Regions from separate parts of the Pseudomonas sp. GW821-FHT01A09 genome, predicted to be linked through region 1. Evidence: predicted binding sites of a transcription regulator. Region 1 holds the regulator's gene; the other holds the start of a gene.
What was found. Region 1 encodes FliA, which starts transcription of late flagellar genes. Its sites were predicted from a motif close to CTAAAGTTTNNNNNNNNNNNGCCGNTAA; they were not measured.

Region 1 (5,835 bases):
GTTGTCCACCGCCGCCGCGATCATGGTGACCCGCGCCTCCGGCTCGGAAGAAATGGGCAAGCAGATCAACCGGCAGATGTTCGGCTCGCCCAAGGCCCTGGCGGTCTCGGCGGGTTTGATGCTGGTCATGGGCTCGGTGCCCGGCATGCCCCACGTCGCGTTCATCAGCCTGGCTGCCGTGGCGGCCGGCGGTGCCTGGCTGTTGTGGAAAAAACAGAACGAGGTCAAGGAGTTGGCGGTCATAGAGGCGCAGCGTCAACAAGACTTGCTGCCCTCGCCAACACGCAACCAGGAAACCAAGGAGCTGGGCTGGGACGATGTCACCCCGATCGACATGATCGGCCTGGAAGTGGGCTATCGCCTGATTCCTCTGGTTGATCGCAACCAAGGTGGGCAGCTGCTGGCGCGGATCAAAGGGGTGCGCAAGAAGCTCTCCCAGGACCTGGGCTTCCTGATGCCGACCGTGCACATCCGCGACAACCTCGACCTGGCGCCCAGCGCCTACCGCCTGACGCTCATGGGCGTGATCCTGGCCGAAGCGGAGATCTACCCCGATCGGGAACTGGCGATCAACCCCGGCCAGGTGTTCGGCACGCTTAACGGCATCAACGCCAAGGACCCGGCCTTTGGCCTGGAAGCGGTGTGGATCGAGCTCAGTTTGCGTAGCCAGGCGCAGTCATTGGGGTACACTGTCGTCGATGCCAGTACAGTAGTGGCCACTCACCTGAACCAGATTCTGCAAAAGCACGCCCATGAGCTGATCGGCCATGAAGAAGTTCAGCAGCTGTTGCAGGTGCTGGGCAAGGGTTCGCCCAAGCTGGCCGAGGAACTGGTGCCGGGTGTGCTGTCGTTGTCTTCGCTGCTCAAGGTCCTGCAGGCGCTGCTGGCCGAACAGGTGCCGGTGCGCGATATCCGCAGCATTGCCGAAGCCATCGCCAACAACGCCGGCCGGAGTCAAGATACCGGCGCGCTGGTGGCCGCGGTGCGGGTCGGATTGTCCCGCGCCATCGTGCAAAGCATTGTGGGCGTTGAGTCCGAGTTGCCTGTTATCACCCTGGAGCCAAGGTTGGAACAGATTTTGCTCAATAGTCTGCAGAAGGCGGGTATGGGTCAGGAAGACGGCGTTTTGCTGGAGCCAAGCATGGCGGAGAAACTCCAGCGTTCGTTGATCGAAGCCTGCCAGCGTCAAGAAATGCAAGGCCAGCCGGCGATTCTGCTGGTGGCCGGGCCGGTTCGAGCGATGTTGTCGCGCTTTGGCCGGTTGGCGGTGCCGAATTTACATGTACTGGCGTATCAGGAAATTCCTGACAACAAGCAAGTTACGATCGTCGCGACAGTAGGGCCCAACGGCTGAGGGTGATGGGTTATGCAAGTTAAGCGTTTTTTCGCAGCCGATATGCGTCAGGCCATGAAACTGGTCCGCGACGAGCTGGGCGCCGAAGCCGCGATCATCGGCAACCGTCGGATTGCCGGCGGTGTGGAACTGACTGCCGCGCTGGACTACAAGCTCTCGGCGCTGGCGCCGCGGGTGCCTAACGTCGAGCTCGAAGACGAGCTGCGCAAGACCCAGTCGCGCATCGTCACCGCCCAGGCCGAACTCGGCCAGCGCGGCGACAGCGTCGCGCACACCAATCGCCAGCTGTTCGCCGGCCTGCCGCTGACCGCCGCCGAGCCCCTGATCGAACCACGCTTCGAAGAGCCGGCGCGTCCGGCAGCGCCTGCGGCACCGGCCCAGCCTGGCGTCGACCAGCGTCTGTTCGACTCCATGCGTTCGGAGCTCAACGGCCTGCGTGAACTGCTTGAAGTGCAACTCGGCTCGCTGGCCTGGACCCAGCTGCAGGGCAGCCGCCCGCAGCAGGCCAACCTGTGGCGCCGCCTGCAGCGCATCGGCCTCAGCGGTCCGCTGTCGCGCGACCTGCTGGCCCTCACCGGCGACATCGAAGAACCGCGTCAAGCCTGGCGCATGCTGCTCGCGCACCTGACCCGGATGATCGTCACCCCGGAGGTCGAGCCGCTCGAAGAGGGCGGTGTGATCGCCATGGTCGGCCCGGCCGGCATGGGCAAGACCACCACTCTGGCCAAGCTGGCCGCACGTTACGTGCTCAAGTACGGCGCGCAGAACATCGCGCTGGTGAGCATGGACAGTTTTCGTATCGGTGCCCAGGAGCAACTCAAGACCCTGGGGCGGATTCTCAATGTCTCGGTCACCCACGTCGACCCCGGCCAGTCCCTGGGTCAGGCGCTGGAGCCGCTGTTGCGCAAGCGCGTGGTGTTGATCGATACCGCCGGCCTGCAAGCCAGCGATCCGGCCCTGCGCCTGCAACTGGAGAGTCTGGCCGGTCGTGGCATCAAGGCGCGCAACTACCTGGTCCTGGCCACCACCAGCCAGAAGCAGGTACTGACCGCGGCCTATCACAGTTACAAGCGTTGTGGCCTGTCGGGCTGCATCCTCACCAAGCTGGACGAAAGCGCCAGCCTGGGCGAGGTGTTGAGCCTGGCCATCCACCACGCCCTGCCCGTGGCCTATCTGACCGATGGCCCGCGCATTCCGGACGACCTGCATCTGCCGCGCAAACATCAATTGGTCACCCGCGCGGTGAACATGCAACTGCAAGAGGAGCCCAGCGAAGAGGCCATGGCCGATATGTTCGCTGATCTCTACCACAGCCCTGGCAAGCGCGCGGGCTGAGGGAAACAAACAATGAAAACGTTGCAATCCACCTGCATCGATGGTCTGCCAGGCAATCTTCAGAAGATGAAGCGCAGTCAGTCGTGTGGCCTCGGTCTAAGTGACAAGGTAAAGAACGAACATGGGTAGCATGCATCCCGTACAGGTGATCGCCGTAACCGGCGGTAAAGGTGGCGTCGGCAAGACCAACGTGTCAGTGAACCTTTCACTGGCGCTGGCGGAACTTGGCCGCAGAGTCATGTTGATGGACGCCGACCTCGGTCTGGCCAACGTCGACGTGTTGCTCGGCCTGACGCCTAAACGCACCCTGGCTGACGTCATTGAAGGGCGCTGCGAGCTGCGTGACGTGCTCCTGCAGGGGCCCGGCGGGATCCGTATCGTGCCGGCCGCCTCCGGGACCCAGAGCATGGTGCACCTGACGCCCGCCCAGCATGCCGGCTTGATCCAGGCCTTCAGCGACATCGGCGACAACCTCGATGTGCTGGTGATCGATACCGCCGCCGGCATCGGCGACTCGGTGGTCAGCTTCGTGCGCGCAGCCCAGGAAGTGCTGCTGGTGGTGTGCGACGAGCCGACCTCGATCACCGACGCCTACGCGCTGATCAAGCTGCTCAACCGCGACTACGGCATGAACCGCTTCCGGGTCCTGGCCAACATGGCCCAGAGCCCGCAGGAAGGCCGCAATCTGTTCGCCAAGCTGACCAAGGTGACCGACCGCTTCCTCGACGTGGCCCTGCAGTACGTGGGCGCCGTGCCGTACGACGAATCGGTGCGCAAGGCTGTGCAGAAACAACGTGCCGTCTACGAGGCCTTCCCGCGCTCCAAATGCGCGCTGGCCTTCAAGGCGATCGCCCAAAAGGTCGACACCTGGCCGTTGCCCGCCAATCCACGCGGGCACCTGGAGTTCTTCGTCGAACGTTTGGTTCAGCAAACCAGTGCGGGACCTGTCTCATGAGCGCAAGCGGATATCGGATGTACAACAAGGCCTCGCGCGAGTCTCAGCAGTATCAGCTGATCGAGACCTACGCACCGCTGGTCAAGCGTATTGCCTACCACCTGCTGGCGCGTCTGCCGGCCAGTGTGCAGGTCGAGGACCTGATCCAGGCCGGGATGATCGGCCTGCTCGAAGTCTCGACCAAATACGACTCCAGCAAGGGCGCCAGTTTCGAGACCTACGCCGGTATCCGCATCCGTGGCGCCATGCTCGACGAGGTGCGCAAAGGTGACTGGGCACCGCGTTCGGTGCATCGCAATACCCGCATGGTCAGTGATGCCATTCGCGCTATCGAAGCAAAAACTGGCCGCGACGCTAAAGATCACGAGGTTGCGGCCGAACTCCAGATGAGTCTGGATGATTATTACGGGATTCTGAACGATACCTTGGGCAGTCGCCTGTTCAGCTTCGACGACCTGCTGCAGGACGGTGAGCATGAAGGGCTGCACGAGGAGGGCGCCAGCGGTAGCCCCGAGCCATCGCGCGGCCTGGAAGACGAGCGCTTCCAGGCGGCCTTGGCCGATGCCATCGCCAACCTGCCTGAACGGGAAAAACTGGTGCTGTCGCTGTACTACGACGAGGAACTGAACCTCAAGGAGATCGGCGAAGTGCTGGGGGTCAGCGAATCGCGGGTCAGCCAGTTGCACAGCCAGTGCGCGGCGCGTCTGCGCAGTCGCCTGGGTGAGTGGCGGGCAAGGTAAACAAGCAGTTGGGCCGTAATTGAACAACGCGATACCTGTGGTGAGGGGGCTTGCTCCCGAGAGGCCCGAACTGAAACACCGCGGTGAGTCAGCAATGGCCCCTCGGGAGCAAGCCCCCTCACCACTTGCTACACACATAACTGGTTTTGATTGATCGCGCACCCAGGTGCTGGGTGCGTTAAAGACTGCTTGGAGGTCTACTTGGACAAGAACATGAAAATCCTCATCGTCGACGACTTTTCGACGATGCGGCGGATCATCAAGAACCTGCTGCGCGACCTGGGGTTCACCAATACCTCGGAAGCCGACGACGGCGTTACCGCGTTGCCGATGCTGCAAAGCGGCGCCTTCGACTTCCTGGTGACCGACTGGAACATGCCCGGCATGTCCGGCATCGACCTGCTGCGTCAGGTTCGCGCCGATGACCGTCTCAAAAGCCTCCCAGTATTGATGGTGACGGCCGAAGCAAAGCGTGAACAGATCATCGAAGCTGCCCAGGCCGGCGTGAACGGCTATGTGGTCAAGCCTTTCACTGCGCAAGTGTTGAAAGAAAAAATCGAGAAGATCTTCGAGCGCGTCAACAGCTGAATGACGCCACGGGGGCAGCAGTATGGACAAGCAATCCAGTTTGGGTGACTTCGAGTCGACCCTGAAAAAGAATGCCCAGGAGTTGGTCGAACGCCTGGAACAAGGCAAGTTCGGCGAAGCCGTGCAGCTGATCCACGAATTGAACCAGACCCGTGATCGCGGCCTGTACCAGGAGATCGGCAAGCTCACCCGTGAGCTGCACAGTGCAATCGTAGACTTCCAGATCGACCCGAACATGCCACAGGCCAAAGAGGTGTCGCAGATAACCGACGCCACCGAACGCCTCTCCTACGTGGTGCGTCTCACCGATGCCGCCGCCAACCGCACCATGGACCTGGTGGAGGAGAGCACGCCGGTACTGGGGTCGCTCGCCGACGATGCCGCCAGCCTGCGCCAGGACTGGCAGCGCTTCCAGCGTCGCGAAACGTCGCCCGACGAGTTTCGCGAGCTGGTCAAGCGTGTCGACGGCTTCCTGACTCGCAGCGAAGCCGATGCGAAGCAGGTGTCGGGGCACCTCAACGACATATTGCTGGCCCAGGATTTCCAGGACCTTACCGGTCAGGTGATCAAGCGGGTCACGCAAATGGTCACTGAAGTCGAAAGCAATTTGCTCAAACTGGTGCTCATGGCCAGTCAGGTTGACCGTTTCGCTGGGATCCAACACGACCATCAGCAGCTGCGCGACGAAAAAGATAAAGAAAAACATCCCACCAGGGGTGAAGGTCCGCAGATTCATGCCGATAAACGTGAAGACGTCGTATCCGGACAGGATGACGTCGACGATCTGCTGTCCAGCCTGGGTTTCTAGTTTCCAGAAACTGATGACGGTTAACGATTTCCAGGGAGCACCCACATGAGCTTCG
Region 2 (5,835 bases), on a different contig from region 1:
GGGCGGTGACGAATTCGCTCTGATCTTTACCGATGTACGTGATGATCAGCAGCTGCAGGCATTCGGCGACCGCATCTGCGCCGAGCTGAAAAAACCCTTCACCTTGATCGATGTGCCGGTACAGATCAGCGCATCGCTGGGCATCGCCACCTATCCCGACCTAGCCTCCAGCGCCGCCAGCGTCTACGAATACGCCGATTACGCGCTGTATCAGAGCAAGCGCAATCACCCAGGCGTCATGAGCCTGTTTTCCGCTGCGCACCACCAGCAACTGCAGCGCGACACACTGACCGAGCAGGCGCTGCGCCGGGCCAGGCTGGATTGGGAGTTCAGCGTGCTGTTCCAGCCCATCGTCGACTTGCACAGCGGCCAGACGGTGGCGTTCGAGGCCCTTGCGCGTTGGGCCAGCCCGGACCTGGGCAACGTGCCGCCCAGCCAGTTCATTCCCATCGCCGAGCGCATCGGCTTCATCAATCGCCTGACCCTGCCGCTGCTGCGCAAGGCCCTGCGTGCGGCGCAGCAGTGGCCGACGCGGGTGAGGCTGTCGTTCAATCTGTCGGCCCATGATTGCGGCTCCCAGGAAAACGTCCAGCAGATCGTCGACACCATCCTCGCCAGTCGCTTCGATCCGGCGCAGTTGGATCTGGAAATCACCGAAACCGCGGTGATGCAGGATATCGTTCAGGTGCAGCGGGCCATCGGGCTGTTCCGCCAGATGGGCTGCGGCGTATCGCTGGACGACTTCGGCACGGGCTATTCGAGCCTCAGCCAGCTGCACGCCCTGGCGCTGACCAAGCTCAAAGTCGACCGCAGCTTCGTCACCGGCATCCACGAAAACCCTGCCAGCTACAAGATCGTCAAGTCGCTGGTGGCCTTGAGTCAGGACATGGGTCTGGATTGCATCATTGAAGGGGTGGAGACCACCGAAGAGATGAACGCCTTGCTCAGCCTCGGCTGTCGGACAGTGCAGGGCTATCTGTTCTCGCGCCCGATGCCGTTCGCGCAAACTCTGGAGTGGCTGGAAAAAAGCCAAGACGCGCTGCCGCGCTAGCCATACTCAAGATGCCTGACGCCCGGCCGTGCGCAGGCGCCCGGGGGCGATAGCGAAGAACTCGCGAAAGCGCCGTTGAAAATGCGACAGGCTGACGAAGCCGGTGGCCACGGCGATATCGGCGATCGGCCGATTGGACTGCTGGATCAACTGGCGCGCCCGGGTCAGGCGCAGCTCCAGGTAATAGCGGGTCGGCGTGGCCTTCATGAAGTTGCAGAACTGCCGCTCCAGGTGGCGTTTGGAGAGCTTCACGCAGCGCGCAATCTCGTCGACGCTCAAGGGCTCGTCGATATTGCTGTGCATCAACTCCAGGGCGGATTTGAGCGGCTGCGGCAGGGTCGGGTCGGAGTCGATGGCCATGACCGAAATGTCGCGCACATCACTGCTTTGATCACAGGCCAGAATCTCCTCCACCGCGCTGATCAGGTGCTCGGCGCCTTGGCGCCGCATGACCTCCAGCATCATGCGCAACGAGCTGTTGGCGCCCGCGCAACTGATCCGCTGGCGATCGATCACGAAGCTGCGCGAGCTCAACCGGACGTTGGGATAATCCTCCGCCATCATCGCCCGGCCTTCGGGGTGGAAGGCGCATTCGTAGCCGTCCAGCAACTGCGCCTGAGCCAGAAACCAGGCGCCGTTCCACAAGCCGCCAAGCATCGCCCCCTTGGCCGCCGCAGCGCGCAGTTTGCTGCGCAGCACGGTGTGTTCGCGCAGCGCCACGCGAAAGCCGCCGCACAGGATGATCAAGTCCCAGGATTTTTCTTCAAGGGCGCTCAAGGCTTGATCGGCGGAAATGACGATGCCCAGATCACTGGTGACCTGGGTGGCGGTCAGCCCGAAAGAGCAGACCTCGTAAAGCGGTTCGGGATTGAGCAGGTTGGCAGTCACCAGCGCGTCGACGGCGCCAGTGAAAGCCATCATGGAGAAGTGTTCGAACAGCACCAGGGCGACACGCTGGCGGCTGCCGCCGGCTTGCGCCAGGCCGCGTTTGGCCTGGTGCGCCATGTTCTTGTTGGCCAGTACGCTTTCGAAAGCGGATTGCATGGGGGTCCTTGGTCGATGGCCGAGTGTGCCGGCTATCTTGACCTAAACCAGGGACCCTGGCGAGGTCGTGCCTCAGGTCCGGAAGCGCGCCACCAGGCCGCTGAGCTCGGCGGCAAGGCGCGACAATTCGTGGCTGGCGGCGCTGGTCTGCAATGCCCCGGCTGCGGACTGCGCCGACAGATCGCGGATCGCCACCAGGTTGCTGTCCACTTCACGCGCCACCTGGGCCTGTTCCTCCGCTGCGCTGGCGATGACCAGATTGCGCTCGTTGATCTGGCCGATGGCGGCGAAGATGTCCTCCAGCACCGCGCCGGATGCCTGGGTAATTTCCAATGTGCCCTGGGCGCGGCTGGTGCTGCTGCGCATCGAGTCCACGGCCTGTTCGGCGGTGCTCTGCACGCTGGCGATCATCTGCTCGATCTCGCGGGTCGATTCCTGAGTACGGTAGGCGAGGGTGCGGACCTCGTCGGCCACCACGGCAAACCCGCGACCGGCCTCACCGGCACGCGCCGCCTCGATGGCGGCGTTGAGCGCCAGCAGGTTGGTCTGTTCCGAGACCGCGCGGATCACGTCGAGGACCTTGCCGATACTGCGCACTTCGTCGGCCAGGTGCTGGATGCGCTCGGCGCTGCCCTGGATCTCGGAGGTCATCGACTGGGTGCCGGCGATGTTCTCGCGCACCTGCTGGCGGCTTTTCTCCGAGAGGGTGTTGGAGGCGGTGGCGGCCTGCGAGGTAGACACCGCGTTGCGGGCCACCTCTTCGACGGCGCTGGTCATCTGATTGACCGCAGTAGCGGCTTGCTCGAGCTGCATGTCCTGCTGCTGCAGGCCGCGATTGCTCTCTTCGGTCACGGCGTTGAGTTCTTCGGCGGCCGAGGCGAGTTGGGTGGCCGAGCCGGCGATCTGGATCAGGGTTTCGCGCTGGCTGGCCTGCATGCGCTGAAGCTCGACGAACAACTCGCCGATCTCGTTGCGGCTCGGGGAGATGACCTCGCGGGTCAAGTCGCCATTGGCGATGCGCTTGAAATGCTCGCCGGCGTCACGCAATGGCCGCAGTACCCGGCCAGAGATGAAGCTCCAGCACAGTACCGCCAGCGCCAGGGTGATCAGGCCCAGGGCGATGGACAGCAGCTTGGCGGTGGCCAGGCGCGCAGTGGACTCTTGATTGATCTCGGCTGCGCGGGCATCCAGCGCGCCTACCAGCTTGACGCGGATTTCCTGAAGCTTGGTCATGCCGTTGCCGGCCGCGATGTTGACCACGAAATACTGATCGGCCGAGCGCGCGCGGGTAGCGGCGCGCTGACCGACGATGGCGGTACCGTATTCGGCGAAGGCACCCTTGAGGTCTTCGGCCAGCGCCTTGAGCTGCGGATCACGCAGGTCGGTGGTCGATGCGTTGACCTTGGCGATCGCGTCGTTCCAGATGCCCTCGCTGCGCACCAGCCGCGCCTCGGCGTCATCAAAGCGGCCACCCACGGTTTCGATGAACGCCGACGACACGTTGGCGCTGGTACGAATCGCCAGCAGCAAAGCGTTGTTGATGCCGTCGATCTGATGCGAAGTGCGGCTCAGTTCATCGATCTGATCGTGACTGCGCACCGCTGACCACCAACTGTTGAGGGTGGAAAAAAGCAGGGCCACGACGAACAACAGCAAGACGCCGATCATGCCGGTGCGGACTTTGAGGTGGGCGAACATGGGGGGCACTCCGGATTACGGATGAAATAATTGTCATCACGTTATCCTCGCGGCCCTCCGAAACTTGAGCGCTATGGCGGTGCAATCCGGGCGATAAACGCACAGATCGGCGCGCGCCGCTCTAGGTCGGTGCTTGTACGAAGGCTGAAACTACGGGCGGCGAAACACCAGCAACTTGCTGATTGCCCGTTGCACGGATTCGCCGCGCTGGTTGAGGGTATCGCACTGCACCACGACGATGCCGCGATCGGGTTTGGATAGCGATGGATTGACCTCCAGCACTTCGCTGCGCACATGCAGTTCATCGCCAGGGCGGGTCGGGGTCGGCCAGCGCAGATCGCTGCCGGCGCCGATCAGGCCATTGCCCAGCGGCAGGCTGTCGACCAGCAAGCGCATGCTCAGGGCGGCGGTGTGCCAGCCGCTGGCGGCGACGCCGCCGAAGAGCGTGTCGAGGGCTGCCTCTTCATCGAGATGGAAGGGTTGCGGATCGAATTCCTGGGCGAAGGCCTTGATCTGTTCGAGGGTGATCACTTTGCTGGCGCTGGTGAAGGTGTCACCGACGTGGAAGGATTCCAGGTAGAGCGGGGCAGGTGGGGTCATGGCGGTCTCCGGGCAGTGCGGGTCGATGCAAGTAAAGCTTGTTAGCTGCGCCGAGCGTTGTCGCGGGTACCGGCCTGCAGGTATCGCTCGATGCGCGCGTTCATGTCGGTCACCAATACCTGTATAAGGGCAGTGAATTCAAAGTATCGCACATCAGGAAAATCGATGATCGACTACAAACTGCTGGCCGCCCTCAGTGCGGTTGTCGAGCAGGGTGGTTTCGAGCGTGCTGCGCAGGCGCTCAACCTTTCGCAATCGGCGGTCTCTCAGCGCATCAAACTGCTCGAAGCGCGCGTCGGTCAACCCGTGCTGGTGCGCAGCAGTCCCCCCACCGCAACGCCGGTAGGCGCAAGCCTGCTCAACCACGTGCAGCAAGTGCGCTTGCTGGAACGCGATCTGCTCAGTCAGGTGCCGACCCTGAACGAAGATGGCTTGCCCGATCGCCTGCGTATCGCCCTCAATGCCGACAGCCTCGCCACTTGGTGGGCGGCAGCGGTGGGAGATTTCTGTCGCGAGCAGCGGCTGCTGCTGGATCTGGTGGTGGAGGACCAAGAGGTCGCGCTCAAGCGCATGCGTGCAGGCGAGGTGGCGGCCTGCCTGTGTGCCAGCGAGCGGCCGGTGGCAGGCGCGCGCAGCGTTCTGCTGGGCGTGATGCGTTATCGCGCGGTCGCCAGCCCGGCATTCATGGCCAATCATTTTCCCCTTGGCGTCACGGTCGAGTTGCTGGAGCGCTCGCCCGCCGTGGTATTCGGCCCGGACGACAGCCTGCAGCATCGCTACATGGCAGCGCTGCAGGCGGCGGGCGGTTTTCAATACCATCTGTGCCCGTCTTCTGAGGGCTTTATCCGTATGACCGAGGCGGGGATGGGGTGGGGCTTGATTCCGCAATTGCAGATTGCTGAGCAACTGCGGGCGGGCCGGTTGGTCGAATTGCTGCCGGACAGGCCCTTGGAAGTGCCGCTGTACTGGCACCACTGGCGCAATGGCGGTGAGCTGCTGGCGGCGTTGACCCAGCACCTGTTGCAAATGGCACCTCGTTGGCTGGCTTGACGCTGATTCATCCGCTGGCTGGCTCGCGCACGCGAAACACCAGCGCGTGAAAGCATCAGCGTGCGCGGCGAGCGCCCGAGCATCGATGTCATACGTATCGAATTGGCCAACACCGGCTCCAGCACCACCATTCATCGCTATGTGCGCGAGCGAGACCGCATCGACGCCGGCAGCGTCGAAGCCCCGGCTGGTGCGTCGCCAAGCGACGAGGGCAAGATCCGGGCAAAAAAAAGGCCGCCATCTGCGGGGAAGGCGGCCAGAGGAGTTTCACCAAAGGACTGAAGTGGAACCGCTCGGCAGGCACTGGAGGTCGGGGGAAAACCAGGCTGCGTGAGTGAATTCGTGCTTCGGGGTAAAAAGTAACACCACCGGTGCGAATGAACTCATCACCT

Region 2: a site for FliA is predicted at 3,835-3,862, ahead of AC3WJP_RS02030 (methyl-accepting chemotaxis protein). Genes of this name have one in related genera too.

The regions. Positions count from the first base shown of each region.
Region 1 is NZ_JBYSWB010000007.1:77,485-83,319, forward strand. Features, by position in the region: gene flhA (flagellar biosynthesis protein FlhA) at 1-1,354, shown strand, start outside; gene flhF (flagellar biosynthesis GTPase FlhF) at 1,367-2,689, shown strand; gene fleN (flagellar synthesis regulator FleN) at 2,811-3,644, shown strand; gene fliA (RNA polymerase sigma factor FliA) at 3,641-4,384, shown strand; gene AC3WJP_RS10745 (chemotaxis response regulator CheY) at 4,598-4,972, shown strand; gene AC3WJP_RS10750 (protein phosphatase CheZ) at 4,995-5,780, shown strand; gene AC3WJP_RS10755 (chemotaxis protein CheA) at 5,826-5,835, shown strand, end outside.
Region 2 is NZ_JBYSWB010000001.1:454,935-460,769, reverse strand. Features, by position in the region: gene AC3WJP_RS02040 (putative bifunctional diguanylate cyclase/phosphodiesterase) at 1-1,051, shown strand, start outside; gene AC3WJP_RS02035 (GlxA family transcriptional regulator) at 1,058-2,095, opposite strand; gene AC3WJP_RS02030 (methyl-accepting chemotaxis protein) at 2,168-3,793, opposite strand; gene AC3WJP_RS02025 (MaoC family dehydratase) at 3,944-4,393, opposite strand; gene AC3WJP_RS02020 (LysR family transcriptional regulator ArgP) at 4,559-5,443, shown strand; gene AC3WJP_RS02015 (DNA-binding protein) at 5,453-5,725, shown strand.